Regions from separate parts of the Halomonas sp. M4R1S46 genome, predicted to be linked through region 3. Evidence: predicted binding sites of a transcription regulator. Region 3 holds the regulator's gene; each other region holds the start of a gene.
The links. The regulator sigma-54, encoded in region 3, starts transcription at its own class of promoters, with help from an activator protein. The targets are predictions, from matches to a motif close to TGGCACNNNNNTTGCTNT.
Positions count from the first base shown of each region.

Region 1: OCT48_RS13545 (ANTAR domain-containing response regulator) is a predicted target of sigma-54. The motif match lies at 2,610-2,627, and genes of this name have one in related genera.
Region 2: glnL (nitrogen regulation protein NR(II)) is a predicted target of sigma-54. The motif match lies at 2,410-2,427, and genes of this name have one in related genera.

Region 1 covers NZ_CP107008.1:2,889,310-2,896,597, forward strand. Annotated here, with positions in the region: gene OCT48_RS13540 (nitrate reductase) at 1-2,281, opposite strand, end outside; gene OCT48_RS13545 (ANTAR domain-containing response regulator) at 2,665-3,258, shown strand; gene OCT48_RS13550 (CmpA/NrtA family ABC transporter substrate-binding protein) at 3,255-4,304, shown strand; gene OCT48_RS13555 (NAD(P)/FAD-dependent oxidoreductase) at 4,545-5,861, shown strand; gene nirB (nitrite reductase large subunit NirB) at 5,858-7,288, shown strand, end outside.
Region 2 covers NZ_CP107008.1:3,983,728-3,991,015, forward strand. Annotated here, with positions in the region: gene ntrC (nitrogen regulation protein NR(I)) at 1-1,327, opposite strand, end outside; gene glnL (nitrogen regulation protein NR(II)) at 1,320-2,366, opposite strand; gene OCT48_RS18425 (hypothetical protein) at 2,530-2,715, opposite strand; gene OCT48_RS18430 (DUF4124 domain-containing protein) at 2,785-3,369, opposite strand; gene glnA (glutamate--ammonia ligase) at 3,615-5,021, opposite strand; gene typA (translational GTPase TypA) at 5,554-7,288, shown strand, end outside.
Region 3 covers NZ_CP107008.1:1,217,378-1,224,665, forward strand. Annotated here, with positions in the region: gene yjgA (ribosome biogenesis factor YjgA) at 54-560, opposite strand; gene pmbA (metalloprotease PmbA) at 692-2,032, shown strand; gene OCT48_RS05760 (HPr family phosphocarrier protein) at 2,231-2,500, opposite strand; gene rapZ (RNase adapter RapZ) at 2,504-3,403, opposite strand; gene ptsN (PTS IIA-like nitrogen regulatory protein PtsN) at 3,442-3,924, opposite strand; gene hpf (ribosome hibernation-promoting factor, HPF/YfiA family) at 3,933-4,244, opposite strand; gene OCT48_RS05780 (RNA polymerase factor sigma-54) at 4,356-5,762, opposite strand; gene lptB (LPS export ABC transporter ATP-binding protein) at 5,918-6,643, opposite strand; gene lptA (lipopolysaccharide transport periplasmic protein LptA) at 6,640-7,170, opposite strand; gene lptC (LPS export ABC transporter periplasmic protein LptC) at 7,167-7,288, opposite strand, start outside.

The sequences.
Region 1 (7,288 bases), 1.7 Mb from region 3:
GTCCCAGGCCCGTCTCGCCCTCGCCCCAGGCCAGCTGCCAGCGGTCGGCATGGGCCAGCGGGATCCGCGTCCAGTAGTCGGCGCTCTGCCGCACGGTCCCGGCGACCTCGAGATCCCCCGCGACCACCAGGGTGGCCTCGCAGGCCGTGGCCAGCGGCGTCACCGCCACGGCGCCGTGCTTGGCCTCGGGCTGGCCGGAGAGCGGATCGACATGGGCCGCGAGCAGGCTGCCGGCCAGGGCCCGGGCCGAGAAGCGATCGGTCCAGTGGATGGGCACGAACACCTCGCCGCGTCGCTGGCCGCGCGACAGCCTGACCCGACCACGGTACTCGCCGGTGGCGCTGGTCAGGCGCGCCAGTTGCTGGTCGCCGAGCCCGAGCGCCTGGGCATCCTCCGGGGCGATCTCGATGAAGGGTTCGGCCCGGTGGTTCATCAGCCGGGCCGCGCGGCCGGTGCGGGTCATGGTGTGCCACTGGTCGCGCACGCGCCCGGTGTTGAGCCGCAGCGAATGGGTCGCGTCGAGCGCCTGGATGGGCCCCCGAGGGCGCACCGGAAAGAGCCTGGCGCGCCCGTCGGCGGTGGCGAAGCGACCCTCCTCGAACAGCCGGGCGGTGCCATGGGGGGCGGCGGCGGTCACCGGCCACTGGATCGGCGCCAGGGCGTCGTAGCCCTCGCGATCCAGCTCGGCCAGCGCCGAGATATCGAACATCCGGGCACGATGGCCCGGGTGGTCGGGCGCGTTCTCGAAGCCGGAGAGCCGGGCGTGCTCGGCGAAGATCTCGCCGGGATGGGCATAGGCGAAGGCCTCGCCATAGCCCAGCCGCCGCGCGACCTCGCCGATGATCCACCAGTCGTGACGCGCCTCCCCGGGCGGGGGCAGCAGCCCCCGCTGGCGGGAGATGCGCCGCTCGGAGTTGGTCACGGTACCGTCCTTCTCGGACCAGGACGTGGCCGGCAGCACGATATCGGCATAGGGCAGCAGGTCGGTGTCGGCCATGCACTCGGAGACGATCACCAGCGGGCATCTGGCCAGGGCCGCCCGTACCCGGTCGGCATCGGGCAGGCTGACCACGGGGTTGGTGGCCATGATCCACAGGGCCTGGATCTCGCCGCGTTCGATGGCCTCGAACAGCGCCACCGCCTTGTGACCGGGTCCCTCGGGCAGGCTCGGCTCCAGCGTGTCGGTGGCCCAGAAGCGGCGCACCCGATCGAGGGCGCCGGGACTGTCATAGTCCATGTGGGCGGCCAGTTGGTTGGCCAGACCGCCCACCTCGCGGCCCCCCATGGCGTTGGGCTGGCCGGTGATGGAGAAGGGACCGGCACCGGGCAGGCCGAGCTTGCCGCCGGCCAGGTGGCAGTTGATGATGGCGTGGCACTTGTCGGTGCCGCTGGACGACTGGTTGATGCCCTGGGAGTAGAGGGTCACCACGTGCAGCTGGCTGGCAAACCAGTAGAAGAAGGTCTCCAGGCGTTCCGGGTCGACATCGCAGTCGGCGGCGATGGCCTCAACGGAGCCGTCGTCCTCGCGGGCCGCGGCCAGCGCCGCATCCAGCCCGGTGGTGTGCTGTTCCAGGTAGACCCGGTCGAGCTTGCCCTTGGCGGCCATCCAGGCCAGCAGGCCGTTGAACAGGCGGGCGTCGCTGCCGGGCCTGAGCCCCAGGTAGAGGTCGGCGATCTCGCAGCTGTCGGTGACCCGCGGGTCGATCACCACCACCCGCATCAGCGGGTTGCGGGTCTTGGCGGTGCGCAGGCGCTGGTAGAGCACCGGATGGTTCCAGGCCAGGTTGGAGCCCACCAGCACCACCAGCTCGGCCTCCTCCAGGTCCTCGTAGCTGCAGGGCACGGCGTCGGCGCCCAGCGAACGCTTGTAGGCGGCCACGGCCGAGGCCATGCACAGCCGCGAGTTGGTATCCAGGTGCGGCGTACCGAGAAAGCCCTTGAACAGCTTGTTGGCGACGTAATAGTCCTCGGTGAGCAGCTGCCCGGACAGGTAGCCGGCCACCGCCGGGTCGCCGGCAGCCTCGCGGGTCGCCTGGAGCCGTTCGGCCACGGCGTCGAGCGCGGTGTTCCAGTCGACCTCGACACCGTCGACCCGGGGGCGCGTCAGACGCCCCTGCGCGCCCAGGGTCTCGGCGAGCGCCGAGCCCTTGACGCACAGGCGGCCGAAGTTGGCCGGATGCGTGGCGTCGCCCTCGACGCCGACCATGCGGTCGCCGTCGATGTCGGCCAGCACGCCGCAGCCGACACCGCAGTAGGGGCAAGTGGTTCGCGCCTGATGCATAACGCCCTCCTCGATCGTGGGTCCCAACGACGACGCCCACCGCCGCACGGGTGGCCAGCGCGGCGGTGGGCGTCGTTGCCTGGGGCCACCGTCATGGCGGCCCGGGAGATGATTGCCCAGTATCAAGCAAGCCGCGTGCCAACAGGCCCCGGACCCGCCGTGGCGGGACCTCCGGGCCGGCGAGGGCCGGGCCTTCGCGCCGCCCTGCACCAGCCGGGGCCGTCGGCGCCCGATTCCGCACCGCTGCGGTGCAACATTCCCCCGGCGATCGATGGCGACGGCGCCAGGACCGGCGCCCGACCCCGAACCTTGCCGGCATCGCGGCATCTGGAATGTATCTTGCATTGCTTCCTGCAAACGACCGATGCAACGAGCCACGCCCTATGCCCCAGCCCCTGAAAATCCTGCTGGTCGATGACGAGATCGTGCGCGCCGCCATGGTCGAGGAGGCCCTCGCCCAGGAGGGCCATAAGGTCGTCTGCCGCCTGCAGAGCCCGGCCAGCCTCAACGAGATGGTCGCGCGTCACGCCCCCGATGTGGTGATCATCGACATGGAGTCCCCCGATCGCGACACCCTCGACAGCATGTCCCTGCTGAATCGCGAGAACCCGCGTCCGGTGGTGTTCTTCGCCGACCAGCACGAGCCCGACACCATGCAGGCCGCCCTGGAGGCCGGTGTCAGCGCCTATGTGGTGGACGGCCTGGTGCCCAGCCGGGTCAAGGCGATCCTCGAGGTCGCCATCGCCCGCTTCGCCTCCTTCCAGTCGATGCGCACCGAACTCGACAAGGCCCGCGGCCAGCTGGCCGACCGCAAGCGCATCGAGCGGGCCAAGGGACTGCTGATGAAGCACCAGGACTGCGACGAGGAACAGGCCTACCGCATGCTGCGCAAACTGGCCATGGACCGCGGCCAGCGCATCGGCGAAGTGGCCGCCAACGTGATCGATATCCTCGAACGACTGGAGAAAGGCCTATGACCGCGAGTCGCACCGCCGGGCTCGAGCGCCTGACGCTGGGCGTCATTCCGCTGCTGGATGCCGCCCTGCCGATCATCGCCCGCGAGGGCGGCTTCTTCGCCGCCGAAGGGCTCGACGTCGCGCTGTCACGCGAGAATGCCTGGTCGACGCTGCGCGACAAGCTCGCCGCCGGCCTGCTGGACGGCGCCCACATGCTGGCCCCGCTGCCCCTGGCCATGAGCCTGGGGATCTCCGGCGCCGCCTGCGAGACCCTGGCCCCGCTGGTGCTGGGACGTAACGGCAACACCCTGGTGCTGTCGCCACGCTGGAGCGAGGGCATGCCCTCGCCGGAGGCCGCCGCCCCGCAGGGTGACGCCCCGGATCCCGCCGTCAGTGCCCGCGACTTCGCCCGGCGCCTGCGCCATCGCGGCGGACCGCCCCCCTGCCTGGCCATGGTCCATCCCTTCTCGTGTCAGCACTACCAGCTGCGCGAATGGCTGGCCCTCGGCGGCATCGACGCCGACCGCGAGGTCAAGCTGGTGGTCCTGCCGCCGCCCCGCATGGCCGAGGCCCTGGAGGAGGGGCGCATCGACGGCTTCTGCGTCGGCGAGCCCTGGGGCAGCCTGGCCCAGCACCGGGGGGGCGGTCGCATCGTCGCCAGCGGCGCCCGGCTCTGGCCGGACCATCCCGAGAAGGTGCTCGGGGTCACCGCGGCCTGGGCCGAGCGCCACCCCGCGACCCTCGCCGCCCTGATCCGGGCCCTCACCGGGGCCGCCGACTGGCTCGGCGCCTCGCCCGAGCATGCCCGCCGGGCACGCGACTGGCTGGCCCTGCCCCCCTACCTGGACCGGGCCGTGAGCCACCTCGAGACGCTGGCACCCGACACGGGCCCGGCACGGCAACGGCTCGGTGGCGACCTGCGCCCCTCCGCCGAGGCCATGGCCCCCATGGCCGGCCACCTCGACCAGGCGCTGCGGGCCCGCGGTGGCCGGCTGGACCCCGCCCGGCTGTCGGCCTGTTACAGCCCCGTGCATTTCGATGCCGCCACGCACCAGGAGCGTGCATGAGGCCCGTTCGGACGGCGGCGGGATACCCGCCGCCGTCCGCTACGACATATCTAATCCTTGATTTCATTGAGACAAATTACAGATTGGCCCGATAATTGAAAGGCCGTAAGTAACCGGAGCGGGCTCAGGCCTCTCCCTTGCGGTCAACGGCGATCGCCCACCGAATACCAGACGAAGACGTCTCAGCGCCCCCGCTGCCAGGGGGGCCGAGGCGTCTTTCGCGTTTCAGGAGGTTTCGACATGTGCCCCGATGCCCTTCCCGGGTCCGTCCCGCCACAACGTCCCATCGAGCACCTGGTGATCGTCGGCAACGGCATGGCCACCCAGCGCCTGGTCGAGACGCTCGTGCGCCAGGCCGCGGCGCCGCGCCGTATCACCGTGATCGGCGAGGAACGCTGCCCGGCCTACAACCGCATCCTGCTCTCGCCCTGGCTGGCCGGCGACATGACCCATGACGACCTGCGCCTGCCCGAGATCGCCGGCCGGGCCGGCATCGCCCTGAGCACGCGGCTCGGCGAGCGGGTGACCCGGATCGACCGGGCCCGGCGCCGGGTGGTGACCGAGCGCGGCGAGGCCATCGCCTATGACCGGCTGGTCCTGGCCACGGGCTCGCGTACCGCCCTGCCGCCGGTGCCGGGCATCGAGCTGGCCGGCGTCAGCGGCTTCCGGGATCTGGGCGACGCCGAGGCCCTCGCCGCCGCGGCCGAGCGCGGCGGCCGCGGCCTGGTGGTCGGCGGCGGCCTGCTGGGCCTGGAGGCCGCCGAGGGCCTGCGCCAGCGCGGCATGCAGGCCCGCGTGCTCCAGCGCAGCGAGCGCCTGATGAACCGCCAGCTCGATGCCACCGCCGCGACGCTGCTGCGACGCGAGCTGGAGGGCCGCGGGCTGGAGATCGCCACCGGCGTCGAACTGGCCGCCCTGGAGGACGACGGCCACGGCCATGTCGCCGCCGCACGCCTGGCCTCGGGGAAGCGACTGCCCGCCGACCGCGTGGTCATCGCCGCCGGCATCACGCCCAACGCCGAGCTCGGCCGGGAGGCCGGCCTGGCCTGCGACCGCGCCATCCGGGTCGATGCCTGGCTGACCACCTCCGACCCGGCCATCCATGCCCTCGGCGAGTGTTGCCAGTTCGGGACCCGCACCTTCGGGCTGGTGGAGCCGATCTGGCAGCAGGTCGAGGTGCTGGCCCGTCACCTGGCCGGGGAAGCGACGGCGGGCTTCGCCGACGCCCCGACGGCCACCAAGCTCAAGGTCGGCGGCGTATCCCTGTATGCCTTCGGCCCCACCGAGGCCGCGCCGGGCCAGGAGGCCCTGACCTATCACGACCCGCAGCAGGGCGAATACCGCCGCCTGCTGCTGCGCGACGGCCGCCTGGAGGGCGCCGTGCTCTATGGCGACACCGCCATGGGGCCCTGGCTCTTCACCCAGGCCCGGGCCGGCACCCGGCTGGACGCCGCCCGCCAGGCCCTGGCCCTCGGCCAGGCCGATGTCGAGGCCCTGCTCGCCGAGCACGAGACCACTCTCCGAGACACCGATAGCCCCGAGAAGGAGGCCGCATGAACACGCCCCATTCCGAGAAACACCACCTGATCATCATCGGTAACGGCATGGTCGGCCACCATCTGGTCGAGCAGCTCATCGAGCGGGGTGCCACCGATCGGTACCGCATCACGGTCTTCGGCGAGGAGCGTTACCGTGCCTACGATCGCGTCCACCTGTCCGAGTACTTCCGTGGTCGGGACGCCCAGTCCCTGGCCATGTGCGACGCCGACTTCTATGCCGAACACGGCATCGAGCTGCGCCTGAACGAGGCGGTGACCGCCCTCGACCGCGATGCCGGCGAGGTGGTCACCGAGGCCGGCCGCTACGCCTACGACCGGGTCGTGCTGGCCACCGGCTCCTACCCCTTCGTGCCGCCGATCCCCGGCAACGACCGCGACAATTGCCTGGTCTACCGCACCCTGGACGACCTGGATGCCATCCGCGCCGCGGCCGAGACGGCCACCACCGGCGTGGTGGTCGGCGGCGGCCTGCTGGGCCTGGAGGCCGCCAACGCCCTGCGTGGCCTCGATCTCGACACCGCCGTGGTCGAGTTCGCCCCACGGCTGATGCCGATGCAGGTCGACACCGAGGGCGGCGAGCTGCTGCGCGAGAAGATCGAGGCGCTGGGCGTCCAGGTGCTGACCGGCCGCGCCACCCAGCATATCGAGGACGGCGAGGCCAGCTTCCACCGCATGGTCTTCCAGGACGACAAGGTGCTGGAGACCGACCTGATCGTGTTCTCCGCCGGTATCCGGCCCCGCGACGAACTGGCCCGGGACGCCGCCCTGGAGATGGGCGAGCGCGGCGGCGTGGTGATCGATGACCGCTGCCTGACCAGCGACCCGGCGATCCTGGCCATCGGCGAGGTGGCGCTGTGGAACAACAGCATCTTCGGCCTGGTGGCCCCCGGCTACCAGATGGCCAAGGCCGCCGCCGATACCCTGCTGGGGGGCGAGCTGACCTTCGCGGGCGCCGACATGAGCACCAAGCTCAAGCTGCTCGGCGTCGACGTGGGCGCCATCGGCGACGCCCACGGCAACCAGACCCCCGGCGCGCGGATGTTCCGCTACCTGGACGAGATCAGGCAGGAATACCGCAAGCTGGTGGTCTCCAGCGACGGCAGGAAGCTGCTCGGCGCCATGCTGGTGGGCGACAACGCCTACTACGACACCCTGATGCAGTACTACAGCAACGGCCTGGAGTTGCCCGAGGACCCGGCCGCGCTGATCCTGCCCTCCACCGAGGGCGCGCCGACCCTGGGCGCCGACGCCCTGCCCGAGGGCGCGACCATCTGCTCGTGCCACAACGTCACCAAGGGGTCGATCTGCGCGACCCTCGACGCCGGTGCCACCGACCTGGGCGCCGTCAAGGCCGAGACCAAGGCCAGCACCGGCTGCGGCGGCTGCGCGGCCCTGCTCAAGAGCGTGGTCGACCACGAGCTGGAA
Region 2 (7,288 bases), 1.5 Mb from region 3:
CCTCGCCCTTGCGCCCGCCGGTATGCTTGAGCGCCGTCTCGATCAGGATCTTCTCGAAGTCCGGCACGGCCTCCTCCAGCAGGTGGGTATGGCCGGCGGCCAGGGCGCGATCCGCCCAGTCGCGGAAGGCCAGCCGCCAGTCGCCGGAGACCCCGCCATCGCCGCCCTCGCGCAACTCCGGCGGCAGGTCCTCGACCAGCACCTCGCGCCCCGAGGCCATCACCGTCAGCCAGCGGCAGGTGTTCTCCAGTTGGCGCACGTTACCCGGCCAGGCCAGACGGGTCAGGTGCTCCTCGGCCTCCCGGGTCAGCACCTTGACGTCGGTGGAGAGCTCCTTGGCCGCCTCGGCCAGGAAGTGCCGGGCCAGCCGCGGGATGTCCTCGCGGCGATCCGCCAGCTTCGGCAGGTGGATACGGATCACGTTGAGGCGGTGGAAGAGGTCCTCGCGGAAGCGCCCCTCGTCCACCAGGCCCTCCAGGTTCTGGTGGGTGGCGGCGATGATGCGCACGTCCACCTTCACCGAGGTGTGGCCGCCGACCCGGTAGAACTCGCCGTCGGCCAGCACCCGCAGCAGGCGGGTCTGGGTCTCGGCGGGCATGTCGCCGATCTCGTCGAGGAACAGGGTGCCGCCATTGGCCTGCTCGAAGCGCCCCTGGCGCTGGGCGGTGGCCCCGGTGAAGGCGCCCTTCTCGTGGCCGAACAGCTCGGACTCGATCAGGTCGCGGGGAATCGCCGCCATGTTCAGGGCGATGAAGGGCTTGCCGGCCCGCGGGCTGTGCTGATGCAGCGCCTGGGCCACGCGCTCCTTGCCGGTGCCCGACTCGCCGTTGATCAGCACCGTGATATGCGACTGGGAGAGGCGGCCGATGGCGCGAAACACCTCCTGCATCGCCGGCGCCTCGCCGATGATCTCGGTGTCGAGCCCCTCCGGGGCACTGACCGGACGCTTGCGCTCGCGGGCATGGGCCACGGCGCGGCGTACCAGGGCCAGGGCCTCGTCCACGTCGAAGGGCTTGGGCAGGTACTCGAAGGCCCCGCCCTGGTAGGAGGCCACCGCGCTGTCGAGGTCGGAGTGGGCGGTCATCACGATCACCGGCAGGTCCGGATGGGCATCGCGCACCCGCGCCATCAGGTCCAGGCCGTCGATGCCCGGCATGCGGATATCGGTGACCAGGACATCGGGCGGATCCTCGAGCAGCCGTGGCAGCACCTGGTCGGCCCGCTCCAGGCATTCGACGGCCAGGTCGGGCTGGGCCAGGGCGCGTTCGAGGACCCAGCGGATGGCACGATCGTCATCGACGACCATGACGCGAGCGGCTTCAGTCATGGCACTTCTCCAGCGGTATCAGCAGTCGGAATTCGGTCTGGCCCGGCGCGGAGTCGCACTCGATCAGGCCCTGATGCTGGTGCAGGATCGACTGGGCGATGGACAGTCCCAGGCCGCTGCCCTCGGCGCGCCCCGAGACCATGGGATAGAACAGCGTCTCGCGCAGGCCGTCGGGGATGCCCGGCCCGTTGTCGATGATTGACACCTCGCAGACCAGCCGATGGCGCTCCGCGCCCAGGGTGAACTGGCGGCGGGCCCGGGTCTTCAGCACCAGGGTGGGCGCGTCCATGCCCGACTCGGTCATGGCCTCGACCGCGTTGCGGGCCACGTTGAGCATGGCCTGGATCATCTGCGACTCGTCGCCCATCAGGTCCGGCAGGCTGGGGTCGTAGTCGCGGCTGATGGCGACCTCGGGATGCTCCACGGCCAGCAGGGCCCGAACCCGCTCCAGCACCCTGTGGATGTTCAGCGGCTCGTGGCGATTGAGGCGATTGGGGCCCAGCATCGAGTCCACCAGGTCGCGCAGCCGGTCGACCTCCTCGACGATGATGCGGGTGAATTCGGCGAGCTGCGGGCTCTCCAGGTCACGCTCCAGCAACTGGGCCGCGCCCCGGATGCCGCCGAGGGGATTCTTCACCTCGTGGGCCAGCCCCCGGGCCAGCACCTTGATGGTCTCCTGGCGGGTCTGCAGCGCCTCCTCCCGGGAGATGCGCAGCAGCCGGTCCCGGGGCTCCATCTCCAGCAGCAGCTCGTCCGCAGAGAGCGGGGTGACGGTATAGTCCACGGTCAGCGGCTCACCGGTGGGCCGGATCAGGCGCGCCTCGCGCTGGGTGAAGGGATGGAACTCGTCGCGGGCCTTGGTGAGCACCTCGCCGATGTCCTCCTCGCCCACCACCAGGCCGGGCAGGGGCTGGCCCACCACCCGGGAACGGCTCAGCGCGAGCAGGGCCTCCGCCGCGGGGTTCATCCAGCGCAGGCGCAGCTCCCCGTCCAGCAGCAGGACGGCGGTGGTGAGATGTTCCATCAGGCGTTGATACATGGTGCGTTCCCGGCAAGAGGCGGTCGTGGACTGGCCATAAAGCGGTGCAAGAAGCGCGCCACTTCGGGGAGGCGCGACAGGGCGGCGCGACAGGGTGGATCGGCGCGGACGTCTTGCACCACTTTAGTGCACCAGGCAGGTGCACGCACGCCGGGAAGGCGACTCAGGGGGCATCGGGATGCCGATGATGGCGCAACCGGGAGCGACGCTCGCGCTCATGGCGTTCGCGGTCGCCCTCGCCGTCGCGCAGGCCGCCGCCATCGCGCAGCTGCTCGGCATGCTCGAAGGCGCTGCCTTCCTTGACCCGGTCGGCATGGTCGAAGGCATTGAAGCCCCCGTCATCGCGCACCGGGGGCGGATGACAGGGCCTGAAGGTGCCGTCCGGACACAGCGGTCGATGTGGCCGGCGAAGGGGCAGCTAACTGCCCGGGTTGTTGGGATTCTGGGGCAGGTTGACGCTGGCCCGCTGGACATAGAGCGTCAACGGCGCCGTGCGGTGGCGCACGGCGCCGGTGGCATCGAGCAGCTCGGCCTGCAGCTGGTGTTCGCCGCGGTTGAGGTTGGAGAGCAGGAAGGTATCGGTATGCATGGCCGACTGGCTGACCCGGCCATCGAGCAGCAGGCGCACCCGATGGTCCTCGCGCAGCGCGGGCTGGATGCCCAGGCGCACCTGGACATTGCCGGCGGCCCCGGTGGACAGGGTGGCCTGGTTATCCGGCGACAGGATCGAGAACATGTCATAGGGCATGAACGGCTGCCCCGGGGCGGTGCCCGCGGCGCTCGGCGCCTCCTCGCCCTGCACCACCGGCGACAGGCTCGGCGCGCGGACCTCCCGGGAGGGCACCACGGTCAACGGGTCCAGCTTCACCGCCTCGCCGCCGCGCTCCGGATCGTCGGTGAAGACGACATTGCCCTGGGCGTCAGTGGTGCGATAGATGGTCTCGGCACCGGCCGTCAGGCTCACCGACAGGCCCAGCACCAGCATCACGAGTGCCTTGTTCATGCGTCTCTCCTGGATGGCCGTTGGGCGCTCCCTGCCCCATGAGGCAGCAGGGCGGCACCCTATGACAAGCCTAGCCCAGAAGTGGCGGCTCACGGAACGCCGTTGCAGCCTCGCCGGATGGCCGGAGCGCGGTGATGGGCTTCGCCCGAGGCGTCGCCGGGCATGTGCGGCTGCCCTGAAAAAAAGAGGCACGCCCGATGGGCGTGCCTCTGAGTGCCGGACGCGGCGCCTGGGCGCCGCCGCCATCAGCAGCTGTAGTACATGTCGAACTCGACCGGATGGGTGGTCATGCGCAGGCGCTCGACGTCCTCTTCCTTGAGCTCGATGTAGGCATCGATCATGTCGTCGGTGAAGACGCCACCCTCGACCAGGAAGGCGCGATCGGCGTCCAGCGCCGCGAGCGCCTGGTCGAGGCTCTCGGCCACGGTAGGCACTTCCTTGCCCTCTTCCGGCGGCAGGTCATAGAGGTTCTTGTCCATGGCATCGCCGGGGTGGATCTTGTTCTTGATGCCGTCGATACCGGCCATCAGCATCGCTGCGAAGCACAGGTAGGGGTTGGCGGTCGGGTCCGGGAAGCGGGCCTCGACACGCTTGCCCTTGGGGCTGGCGGTGTAGGGGATGCGGATGGAAGCGGAGCGGTTGCGGGCGCTGTAGGCCAGCATCACCGGCGCCTCGAAGCCCGGCACCAGACGCTTGTAGGAGTTGGTGGAAGCGTTGGTGAAGGCGTTCAGGGCCCGGGCGTGCTTGATGATGCCGCCGATGTAGTACAGCGCCATCTCGGAGAGGCCCGCATACTCGTCGCCGGCAAACTGGTTCTGGCCGTTCTTCCAGAAGGACTGGTGGACGTGCATGCCGGAGCCGTTGTCGCCGACCAGGGGCTTGGGCATGAAGGTGGCGGTCTTGCCGTAGGCATGGGCCACGTTGTGCACGACGTACTTCATTTCCTGCAGCTCGTCGGCCTTCTTCACCAGGGTGTTGAACTTCACGCCGATCTCGTTCTGGCCGGCGTTGGACACCTCGTGGTGATGCACCTCGACGGACTGGCCGATGGCCTCCAGGGTGTTGCACATGGCGCCGCGGATGTCGTGGAAGCTGTCCACCGGGGGCACCGGGAAGTAGCCGCCCTTGACCCGCGGACGGTGGCCCAGGTTGCCGCCCTCGACCTGACGGTCGGTGGCCCAGGCGCCCTCCTCGGAGGTGATCTTGTACATGGCGCCTTCGATGTCGGCCTTCCAGTGCACCTCGTCGAAGATGAAGAACTCGGGCTCCGGGCCGAAGAAGGCGGTGTCGCCCAGGCCGGTGGACTGCAGGTAGGCCTCGGCGCGCTTGGCGATGGAGCGCGGGTCGCGCTCGTAGCCCTGCATGGTGGCCGGCTCGATGATGTCGCAGCGCAGCACCAGGGTGGCGTCTTCGGTGAAGGGGTCGAGGAAGCCGGTGCCGTCCTCCGGACGCAGGATCATGTCGGACTCGTTGATGCCCTTCCAGCCGGAGATGGAGGAGCCGTCGAACATCTGGCCGTTCTCGAAGAACTCCTCATCGACGTCGCGGGCCGGAATGGTGACGTGCTGTTCCTTGCCGTGGGTGTCGGTGAAGCGCAGGTCGATCCACTTCACATCATGCTCTTCGATCAGGGCGAGCGTCTTCTCGGACATGAGGTCCTCCACTAGATGGCTTGGTTTCGGGTATTCCGCTTGTTCTCTGCCGCCGGGTGCCGGCAAGCCGGCCTGTCCAGACGACGTTGTAGCATGCCATGGGCTCACTGCCCACGACGCCATGCACGACCATGGCACTGCCCATGAGCAAGCAGAAAGCATGCCAGCTTGCCGATGCCTCCTCCCGTAACCACGATAAGACGCTGAACAGGAACAGGAAAAAACTTCTCCCGCGACATTGCCCTGCATCGGTGCCCGAGGAATGCCCCGCCATGAAGCATGTCGGCGCCCCGAAAATGCCCTCTTATGGCGCACAAGAAAAAGGGATGCACCACAATGATGCACGACGGCGGCGACTCGCCGTGCCCCGCCTCGCCCGTCGGGGCCCCGCTGGGGAACCGGCGCCGTCCCTGCAGGTCATTGAATCCATGGACTCGCCGAACTTGTTGGACGGATTCCCGCCAACAAGGCTGGTAGCGGTCATGGCCCTGACCCTATAATGCGGCCCCACTTTTCCCAGCAGGATCCCGTCGTGATCGAGAATCTTCGCAACATCGCCATCATCGCTCACGTCGACCACGGCAAGACCACCCTGGTCGACAAACTCCTCCAGCAGTCCGGCACCCTGGACCGCAAGGCGGAGGGCCAGGAGCGCATCATGGACTCCAACGACCAGGAGAAGGAACGCGGCATCACCATCCTGGCCAAGAACACGGCGATCCGCTGGCAGAGCCCGGAAGAGCAGGACTACCACATCAATATCGTCGACACCCCCGGACACGCCGACTTCGGCGGCGAGGTCGAGCGCGTCATGTCCATGGTCGACTCGGTCCTGCTGATGGTCGACGCGGTGGACGGCCCCATGCCGCAGACCCGCTTCGTCACCCAGAAGGCCTTCGACCAGGGCCTCAAGCCGATCGTGGTGGTCAACAAGATCGACCGTCCCGGCGCCCGCCCGGACTGGGTCATCGACCAGATCTTCGACCTGTTCGACAACCTCGGCGCCTCCGATGAGCAGCTCGACTTCCCGATCATCTACTGCTCCGCCCTCAACGGCGTCGCCGGCCCCGAGCCCGACGAGCTGGCCGACGACATGACCCCGATGTTCCAGGCCATCGTCGACATCGTCGAGCCGCCCAAGGTCGAGCTCGACGGCCCGCTGCAGATGCAGATCTCGGCGCTGGACTACAACAGCTACGTGGGCGTCATCGGCCTGGGCCGCATCACCCGCGGCGCCATCCAGCCCAACCAGCAGGTCATGGTGGTCACCAAGGAAGGCAAGGAACGCAAGGGCAAGGTCGGCCAGGTGATGACCCACATGGGCCTGGAGCGGGTGCAGACCGAGCAGGCCACCGCCGGCGACATCGTCTGCATCACCGGCATCGACGCCCTGGCCATCTCCGACACCCTGTGCGACCCGGCCGCCGTCGAGGCGCTGCCGCCGCTGACCGTGGACGAGCCCACCGTGTCCATGACCTTCCAGGTCAACGACTCGCCCTTCGCCGGCAAGGACGGCAAGTTCGTCACCAGCCGCAACATCAAGGATCGCCTCGACCAGGAGCTGATCCACAACGTGGCGCTGCGCGTCGAGCAGGGCGAGACCCCGGAGAAGTTCATCGTCTCGGGCCGCGGCGAGCTGCACCTCTCGGTGCTGATCGAGACCATGCGTCGCGAGGGCTTCGAACTGGCCGTGGGTCGCCCCGAGGTGATCATCCGCGAGATCGACGGCGTCAAGCAGGAGCCCTACGAAGAGGTCATCATCGACTGCGAGGAGGCGCACCAGGGCGCCATCATGGAGGAGCTCGGCTACCGCAAGGGCGAGCTGTCCAACATGAACCCCGACGGCAAGGGCCGGGTGCGCCTGGACTTCATCATCCCCGCGCGCGGCCTGATCGGCTTCCGCGGCCAGTTCCTGACCCTGACCTCCGGGACCGGCATCCTCACCAGCCGCTTCGACCACTACGGCCCGCTCAAGCCCGACGCCTCCATCGAGCGGCGCAACGGCGTGCTGGTCTCCATGGTCTCCGGCAAGGCGCTGGCCTATGCGCTGTTCGCCCTGCAGGATCGCGGCAAGCTGATCGTCGAGCACGGCACCGAGGTCTACGAGGGCATGCTGGTAGGCATCAACAACCGCGCCGATGACATGGTGGTCAACCCCACCAAGGCCAAGAAGCTCGACAACATGCGCGCCTCCGGCAACGACGAGAACCTCGTGCTGACCCCGCCGGTGCGCTTCACCCTGGAGCAGGCCATCGAGTTCCTGGATG
Region 3 (7,288 bases):
GCCTCGTCTTCGCTCGCTGGCTTCTCGAGCCATGGGAAGACAGGAGACGAGGTTCAGAGACTGGCGGTGTCGCGGATCAGCCGGAACAGCCGGCGGGCGTTGGTGGGCGGCTTGCCCTGGTCGCGCTCGCGGCGGGCGTTGCGGATCAGCTGGCGCAGCGCCTGGCGGTCGACGTCGGGGAACTCGGCGATGAAGGCCTCGACGGCGTCGTCGCCCTCGTCGACCAGCCGGTCGCGCCACTTCTCCAGGCGGTGGAAGGCATGGTCGCGGCGCAGCTGCTCCTGGTCGATCTCGTCGAACACCGCCTGGATGCCGGTGAGGTCCTCGCGGCGCATCAGCTTGCCGACGTACTGCATATGGCGTCGGCGGGCTTCCCGGGCGCGAATCCGCCCGGTCTCCTCGATGGCCGCGAGCAGGTCGTCGGAGAGGGGAAAGCGGGCCCGCTCGGCCGCGCTCATGGCGATCAGCCGTTCGCCGAGGGACTGCAGCGCGTGCATCTCGCGCTTGAGCTGGGACTTGCTGGGCCGTTCGTCGGCCGGAGAGAGATCATCCTGGGTCATGCGGCGTCCTGGGTCGTGAAGATTCGGGGCGTGGGGCATCGGTCCAGTATACCAGCCCGTCGCGGCGGGCTGGACGAATGCCATATTCTGGAGCATCGGCCCGCGGGCCGGTCGAGTTAAGGAGAGAGACCATGACACAGGCTTTCGATGCCGCCGCCCAGCAGTCGCTGCTGGAAACCCGCGCCGAGGCGGCCCTGGCGCTGGCACGCCGGCTGGGCGCCGACGCCTGCGAGGTGGGGGCCAGCGTCGACCAGGGGGTCGGCGTCAACGTGCGCGAGGGCGAGGTGGAGACCGTCGAGCTGTCCCGGGACCAGGGCATCGCGGTGACCGTCTATGTGGGGCAACGCAAGGGCAGTGCCTCGTCCACGGATGCCGGTGAGGCCTCGATCCGCGACGTGGTGGAGAAGGCCCTGGCCATCGCCCGCCACACCGGCGAGGATCCGGCCGCGGGGCTGGCCGATGCGGCGCTGATGGCCCGCCACCTGCCGGACCTCGACGTCCACCATCCCTGGCCGCTGACCACCGAGCAGGCCATCGACCTGGCCCTGGCCTGCGAGGGCGCCGGTCGCGGCATGGCGGGGATCAAGAGTTCCGACGGCGCCGGGCTCTCCAGCGGCGAGGGCGTGCGGGTCTACGCCAACAGCCACGGCTTCCTGGGCAGCCAGCGCGGCAGTCGTCATTCGCTGTCCTGCATGCTGATCGCCGAGGACGAGGGGGGCATGCAGCGCGACTACGACTACACCAGCGCGCGTGACCCCCGCGACCTGCTCGCCCCGGAGGCGGTGGGCGAGAGTGCGGCGCGGCGGACCCTGCGGCGGCTGGGGGCGCGGCGCCCGGCCACCGGTCGCCTGCCGGTGCTCTTCGATCCGACCCTGGCCGCGGGCCTGGTCGGCCACCTGATGGGGGCGATCGCCGGCGGGGCCCTGTACCGCCAGTCCTCCTTCCTCTGCGAGCGGCTCGGCGAGACCCTCTTCCCGGACTGGTTCTCGCTGTACGAGCGACCCATGGAGGTCGGCGCCATGGCCAGCAGCCCCTTCGACAACGACGGCGTCCAGACCCGCGACAACGTCTTCATCGAGCGTGGCCGGCTGGCCAGCTACATGCTCTCCGCCTACAGCGCCCGGCGCCTGGGCATGGCGACCACCGGCAATGCCGGCGGGGCCCGCAACCTGCGCCTCGACGCGCCGCTCGCCTCCCGGGACGCCCTGCTCGCGCGCATGGGGCGTGGGGTACTGGTCACCGAGCTGATGGGCCAGGGGGTCAACGGCGTCACCGGCGACTATTCGCGGGGGGCGGCGGGCTTCTGGGTCGAGGACGGCGAGATCCAGCACCCGGTGGAGGAGTTCACCATCGCCGGCAACCTGGAGGCGATGTTCAAGGGGCTGGTCGGCGTCGGTGACGACATCGACACCCGCGGCAGCATCCACTCCGGCAGCTGGCTGATCGACGAGATGACGGTGGCCGGCGGCTAAACCGGGCTTCGCCCGGAGCGATAAGCCATAAGCTTGAAGCTGGAAGAAAACGCTTGACGCCTCGGGTGGCGAATTCAGGCTGCCTTCCAGCTTCCAGCTTCCAGCTTCCAGCTTCCAGCTTCCAGCTTCCAGCTTCCAGCTTCCAGCTTCCAGCTTCCAGCTTCCAGCTTCCAGCTTCCAGCTTCCAGCTTCCAGCTTTCAAACGTCCTCGTCGAAGCGGGCGTGGAAGAGCGCCTCGAGGGCATCCAGGACCGCCTCGCCATCCTCGCCCTCGGCTTCCAGGGTGAGCTCGGTGCCGCAGGGCGCGGCCAGCATCAACAGTGCCATGATATTGGCCGCGTCGGCCTGCTGCTCCCCATGGTAGACGGTGACCCGCGAGGCATAGGGCTGGCAGCACTGTACCAGGCGGGTGGCCGCGCGGGCGTGCAGGCCGCGCTTGTTGGTCAGGGTGAGCTTGCGTCTTGGCACGTCTCAGCGGTCCTCGTCGGTATCGGGGGCGGGCAGGTTGCGCTGCAGGCCGAGCTCTCGATGGCGGAGTCGGACCCCGGGGGAGGCCGCGGCCAGGCGATGGGCCAGCCCTTCGGCGAGGTACACCGAGCGGTGCTGGCCGCCGGTGCAGCCGATGGCGACGGTGAGATAGCTACGCTGGCTGGCCTGGTAACGGGGCAGCCAGCGCTCGACCCAGGCCAGGATATCGGCGGCCATCTCGGCGACCATCGGGTAGCTGTCGAGGAAGGCGATCACGCTGTCATCGCGGCCGGTGGCGTCACGCAGCTGGGGATCCCAGTAGGGGTTCGGCAGGCAGCGGGCATCGAAGACGATATCGGCATCCAGGGGCACGCCCCGCTTGAAGCCGAAGGACTCCACGGTGAGGGTCAGCCCCTCGCGGCGATGACCGGCCACCTGGTCGGTGATGCGGCCCCGGAGGTCGTGCACCGAGAGACGCGAGGTGTCGATCACCAGGTCGGCGAGGTCGCGGATCTCCGCCAGGGCGGCCTCCTCGCAGTCGATCGCCTCCGCCAGGGTCATCTGGCTGTCCCGGGTCAGGGGGTGGCGGCGACGGGTCGCCGAGTAGCGCTCCAGCAGGATACGGGCATCGGTGGTCAGGTAGACCACCTGGCAGTGGATGTTGCGGGCCCGCACGTCCTCGAGCAGGGCAGGGAAGCGTTCCAGGGCGTGGGGCAGGTTGCGGGCATCGATGCTCACGGCGATGGAGCTGCGCAGCGACTGGCCGCTGCGCAGCTCGTCCACCAGGGGGCCGAGCAGCATGGCCGGAAGATTGTCGATGGCGTAGTAGCCGAGGTCCTCCAGGGCCTGCAGTGCGATCGACTTGCCCGAGCCGGAGCGGCCGCTGATGATCACGAGCTGCATGGGGGATCTCCTGGTCGGGGCCGGCCGGCCCGGGCCGGCTAGCCGTTGCCGTCGGCCGGTGTCTGTCGTCGGATGGCCTCGGTGAGGCGGTCGTGGAGCTCCTGCTGGCTCTCGGCGTGGCGCAGGGCGCTGCGGGTTTCGGCGTCGTTCATCACCCCGGCCACCTGGCCGAGCAGGGCGAGGTGGGCATCGTCCGCCTCCTCGGGCACCAGCAGCACGAACACCAGGTCGACGGGATCACCGTCCACGGCGTCGAAGTCCACCGGCTCGGCGAGCCGGAGGAAGCCGGCGATGGGTGCCTTGCAGTGGGGGTTGCGGGCATGCGGGATGGCCACCCCGTGGCCGATGCCGGTGCTGCCGAGGCGCTCGCGGCCGATCAGCCGGCTGAAGACCTCCTGGCTGTCGAGGCTCGGGGTGTTCTGGGCGATGAAGGTGCTGAAGAATTCCAGGACCCGCTTCTTGCTTCCCCCCGGCACCGCGAAGAGCGTGCGCTCGGGGGGCAGGATGGTTTCCAGTGACATGGGGCGGCTCAACGGACGCCGGCGGCGCCCTGAGCGCGAGCCTGGGTCTTTTCCTTGTGCTTGACCAGCTGGCGATCCAGCTTGTCGGCGAGGGCATCGATGGCGGCGTACATGTCACCGTCCATGGCTTCGGCATGAAGATCGGCACCGGCGGCATGCAGGGTGCAAGCGGCCTGCTGGCGTTCCTTCTCGACGGAGAGCGTGACCTGCACGGTCGTGATGTTGTCGTAGTGGCGTTCCAGGCGCGTGAGCTTTTCCTGCACATAGTCACGCAGGGGGTCGGTCAGTTCCACGTGGTGGCCGGTGAGATTGACTTGCATGACACGCTCCTTGCTCCTTGGGTGGTGCCTCGATTGTAACCCTTTTTGGTGCCGTGCAAACCCCCCGTGCCAGGGGCCCTTCCACGCTGTCGACGGCGCCGCCGGACGGCATCAGGCGAGGCGCTTGCGCTGGCTCGACGAGGGGATGTGCATGGCCTCGCGGTACTTGGCCACGGTGCGCCTGGCCACCTCGATGCCTTCCTCGGCGAGCAGGTCGACGAGCTTGCTGTCCGACAGCGGCTTGCGCGGCGGCTCCTCCTGGATCAGCTTGCGGATGCGGGCGCGGATCGCGGTGCTGGAATGGGCCTCGTCACCACCGCCCACCTGGCTGGAGAAGAAGTACTTGAGCTCGAACACGCCCCGCGGGGTGTGGATGAACTTCTGGGTGGTGACCCGGGAGATGGTCGACTCGTGCATCTCCACGGCCTGGGCGATATCGGCGAGGATCAGCGGCCTCATGGCCTCCTCGCCGCGTTCCAGGAAGTCCAGCTGGCGGGCCATGACCTCGCGACCGACGCGCAGCAGGGTGTCGTTGCGGCTGGTCAGGCTCTTGAGCAGCCAGCGCGCCTCCTGGAGGTGGTCCTTGAGGAACTGGTTGTCCTGGCTCTTGTCGGCACGCTTGATCAGTGCCGCATAGTCGGGCTGGATACGCAGCCGCGGCAGCGCCTCCGGGTTGAGCTCGATCCGCCAGCCCTGCTCGCTGGGGCGGGCGATCAGGTCGGGGATCACGTAGTCGCTGTCGCCGGCGGCGAAGGCACTGCCCGGGCGCGGATCGAGGCCGCGTATCAGCGCGATCACCTCGTCGAGCACGGCATCTTCCAGCCCCAGCCGGCGCTTGAGCAGGCGCCGGTCGTTGCCGGCCAGGGCCTCGAGGAACTGGCGGACCAGCCGCCGGGCCTGGGGGAGCAGGGGGGTGTCCTGGGGCAGGGCGGCGAGCTGCAGCAGCAGGCACTCGCGCAGGTCCCGGGCGAAGACCCCGGTGGGCTCGAACTGCTGAAGGCGCAGCAGCACGCCCTCGACCTCGCGGGTGGCGAGCCCCTCCAGGCCCTGGGGGCGCAGCCCCTCGCGCAGCTCGTCGAGGGACTGCTCCAGGTAGCCATCGCCGTTCACGGCGTCGATCAGGCTCTCGGCGATGTGCGTCTCCCGCTCGCCCAGGCCGCTCATGGCCAGCTGCCAGGTCAGGTGGCCCTGCAGGCTCTGGCCGGCGGCCTGGCGTTCGAAGTCCGGGGCCTCGCCGCCACTGCCCAGGCCGGCGTCCTGGAAGGTGTCGGCCCAGTCGCTGTCCACGGCCAGCTCGTCGGGGATCTCGCTGGCCCAGTCGTCGTCCGCGGCCTCGCTGACGGCCTGTTCGCCGAACTCATCCTCCATTTCCAGCATCGGGTTGGCCTCCAGGGCCTGCTGGATCTCCTGGCGCAGGTCCAGGGTGGAGAGCTGCAGCAGGGCGATGGCCTGCTGCAGCTGGGGGGTCATGGTCAGCTGGGTGCCGACGCGGAGTTGCAGGGAAGCCTTCATGGCCATGGGGGGATCCATTCGACTGGCGATGAAGCCACCACCCTAGTGCGCCGGAGGGAGGCATGCAAGCCCCGAGGCTAGCAATTAGCGTGCCAATGGCAAACAGCGTGCCTGTCGTCGCTTGGCGACATTATATCAGTAACTTACCAATAAGGGTCGGCTCACAGGCGGAAGTCCTGGCCCAGATAGACGTCGCGGACCTTCTGGTTGGCGAGGATTGCCTCGGCATCGCCCTCGGCGATGATCTGGCCGTCGCCGACGATGTAGGCCCCGTCGCAGATGTCGAGGGTCTCGCGCACGTTGTGATCGGTGATCAGCACGCCGATCTCGCGGGCCTTGAGCTGGCGAATGATGCCCTTGATCTCGCCCACCGAGATCGGGTCGACCCCGGCGAAGGGCTCGTCGAGCAGGATGAAGTCAGGTTCGGTGGCCAGGGCGCGGGCGATCTCGACTCGCCGACGCTCGCCGCCGGACAGGCTCATGCCCGGGTTGTCGCGGATATGGGTGACGTGGAAGTCCTCCAGCAGCTGCTCCAGGCGGGCCTGGCGGCCGGCGCGGTCGAGGTCCCGGCGGGTCTCGAGGATGGCCATGATGTTGTCGGCCACGGAGAGCTTGCGGAAGATCGAGGCCTCCTGGGGCAGGTAGCCGATGCCGGCCCGGGCGCGCTCGTGCATGGCGGTGCCGGAGAGGTCCCGGTCGTCGATGGCCACCGAGCCCGCATCGGCCCGCACCAGGCCGACGATCATGTAGAAGGAGGTGGTCTTGCCGGCGCCGTTGGGGCCGAGCAGGCCGACGATGCGTCCCTGCTCGATCTCCAGGCTGATGTCGTGCACGACACGGCGACGCTTGTAGCTCTTGGCGAGGTGGCGGGCGCTGAGGGTCTTCATGGGGCGTCCTGCTGCTCCGGCTCCAGGGTCATGCGGACCCGCTGGCGCTCGTCGACCCCCTCGGCCGCGGAACGGGCCTGGACCACGCGGCGGTCGAGGAAGTACTCCAGGTAGCCCCCGTCGAAGGTGTCACCCCCCTGGTGCAGCTCGGCCTGGTCGATCAGCTCGATGCGGCGCTCGGCCACATGGTAGACCACGGTACGTCCCCAGCCGCGCACCAGCGGCTCGTCGGGGGCGGGCTTCTGCTCGAGGTAGGCCCGCTCCCCGGTGGCGGTGGCCCGGGTCAGCCGACCGGCCGCATTGCGCTGGATCTCGACGCGCTCGCCGGTCAGTTGCATGCTGCCCTGGGTGATCGTCACGTCGCCGCGATAGACGGCCGTGCCGGCGCGATCGTCCAGGTCGAGACGATCGGCCTCGACCTGGATGGGGGCGCTGGCATCGCCCTCCAGCGCCAGCGCCGGGCCGGCGGCCAGGGACAGGGCGGCGAGGCTCAGGGCCAGCAGGGTCGCGGGGGGCGGTCGCATCATGGCTCGGGGTCCTCTGGGGTGGTCGGCGGGTGATGGCCGCGCACATTGTCGGCCAGCCGGGCACGATTGTCATGGATCCAGGCATCGAACCGCTCGCCCCGCATCCGCTGCGGGGGCT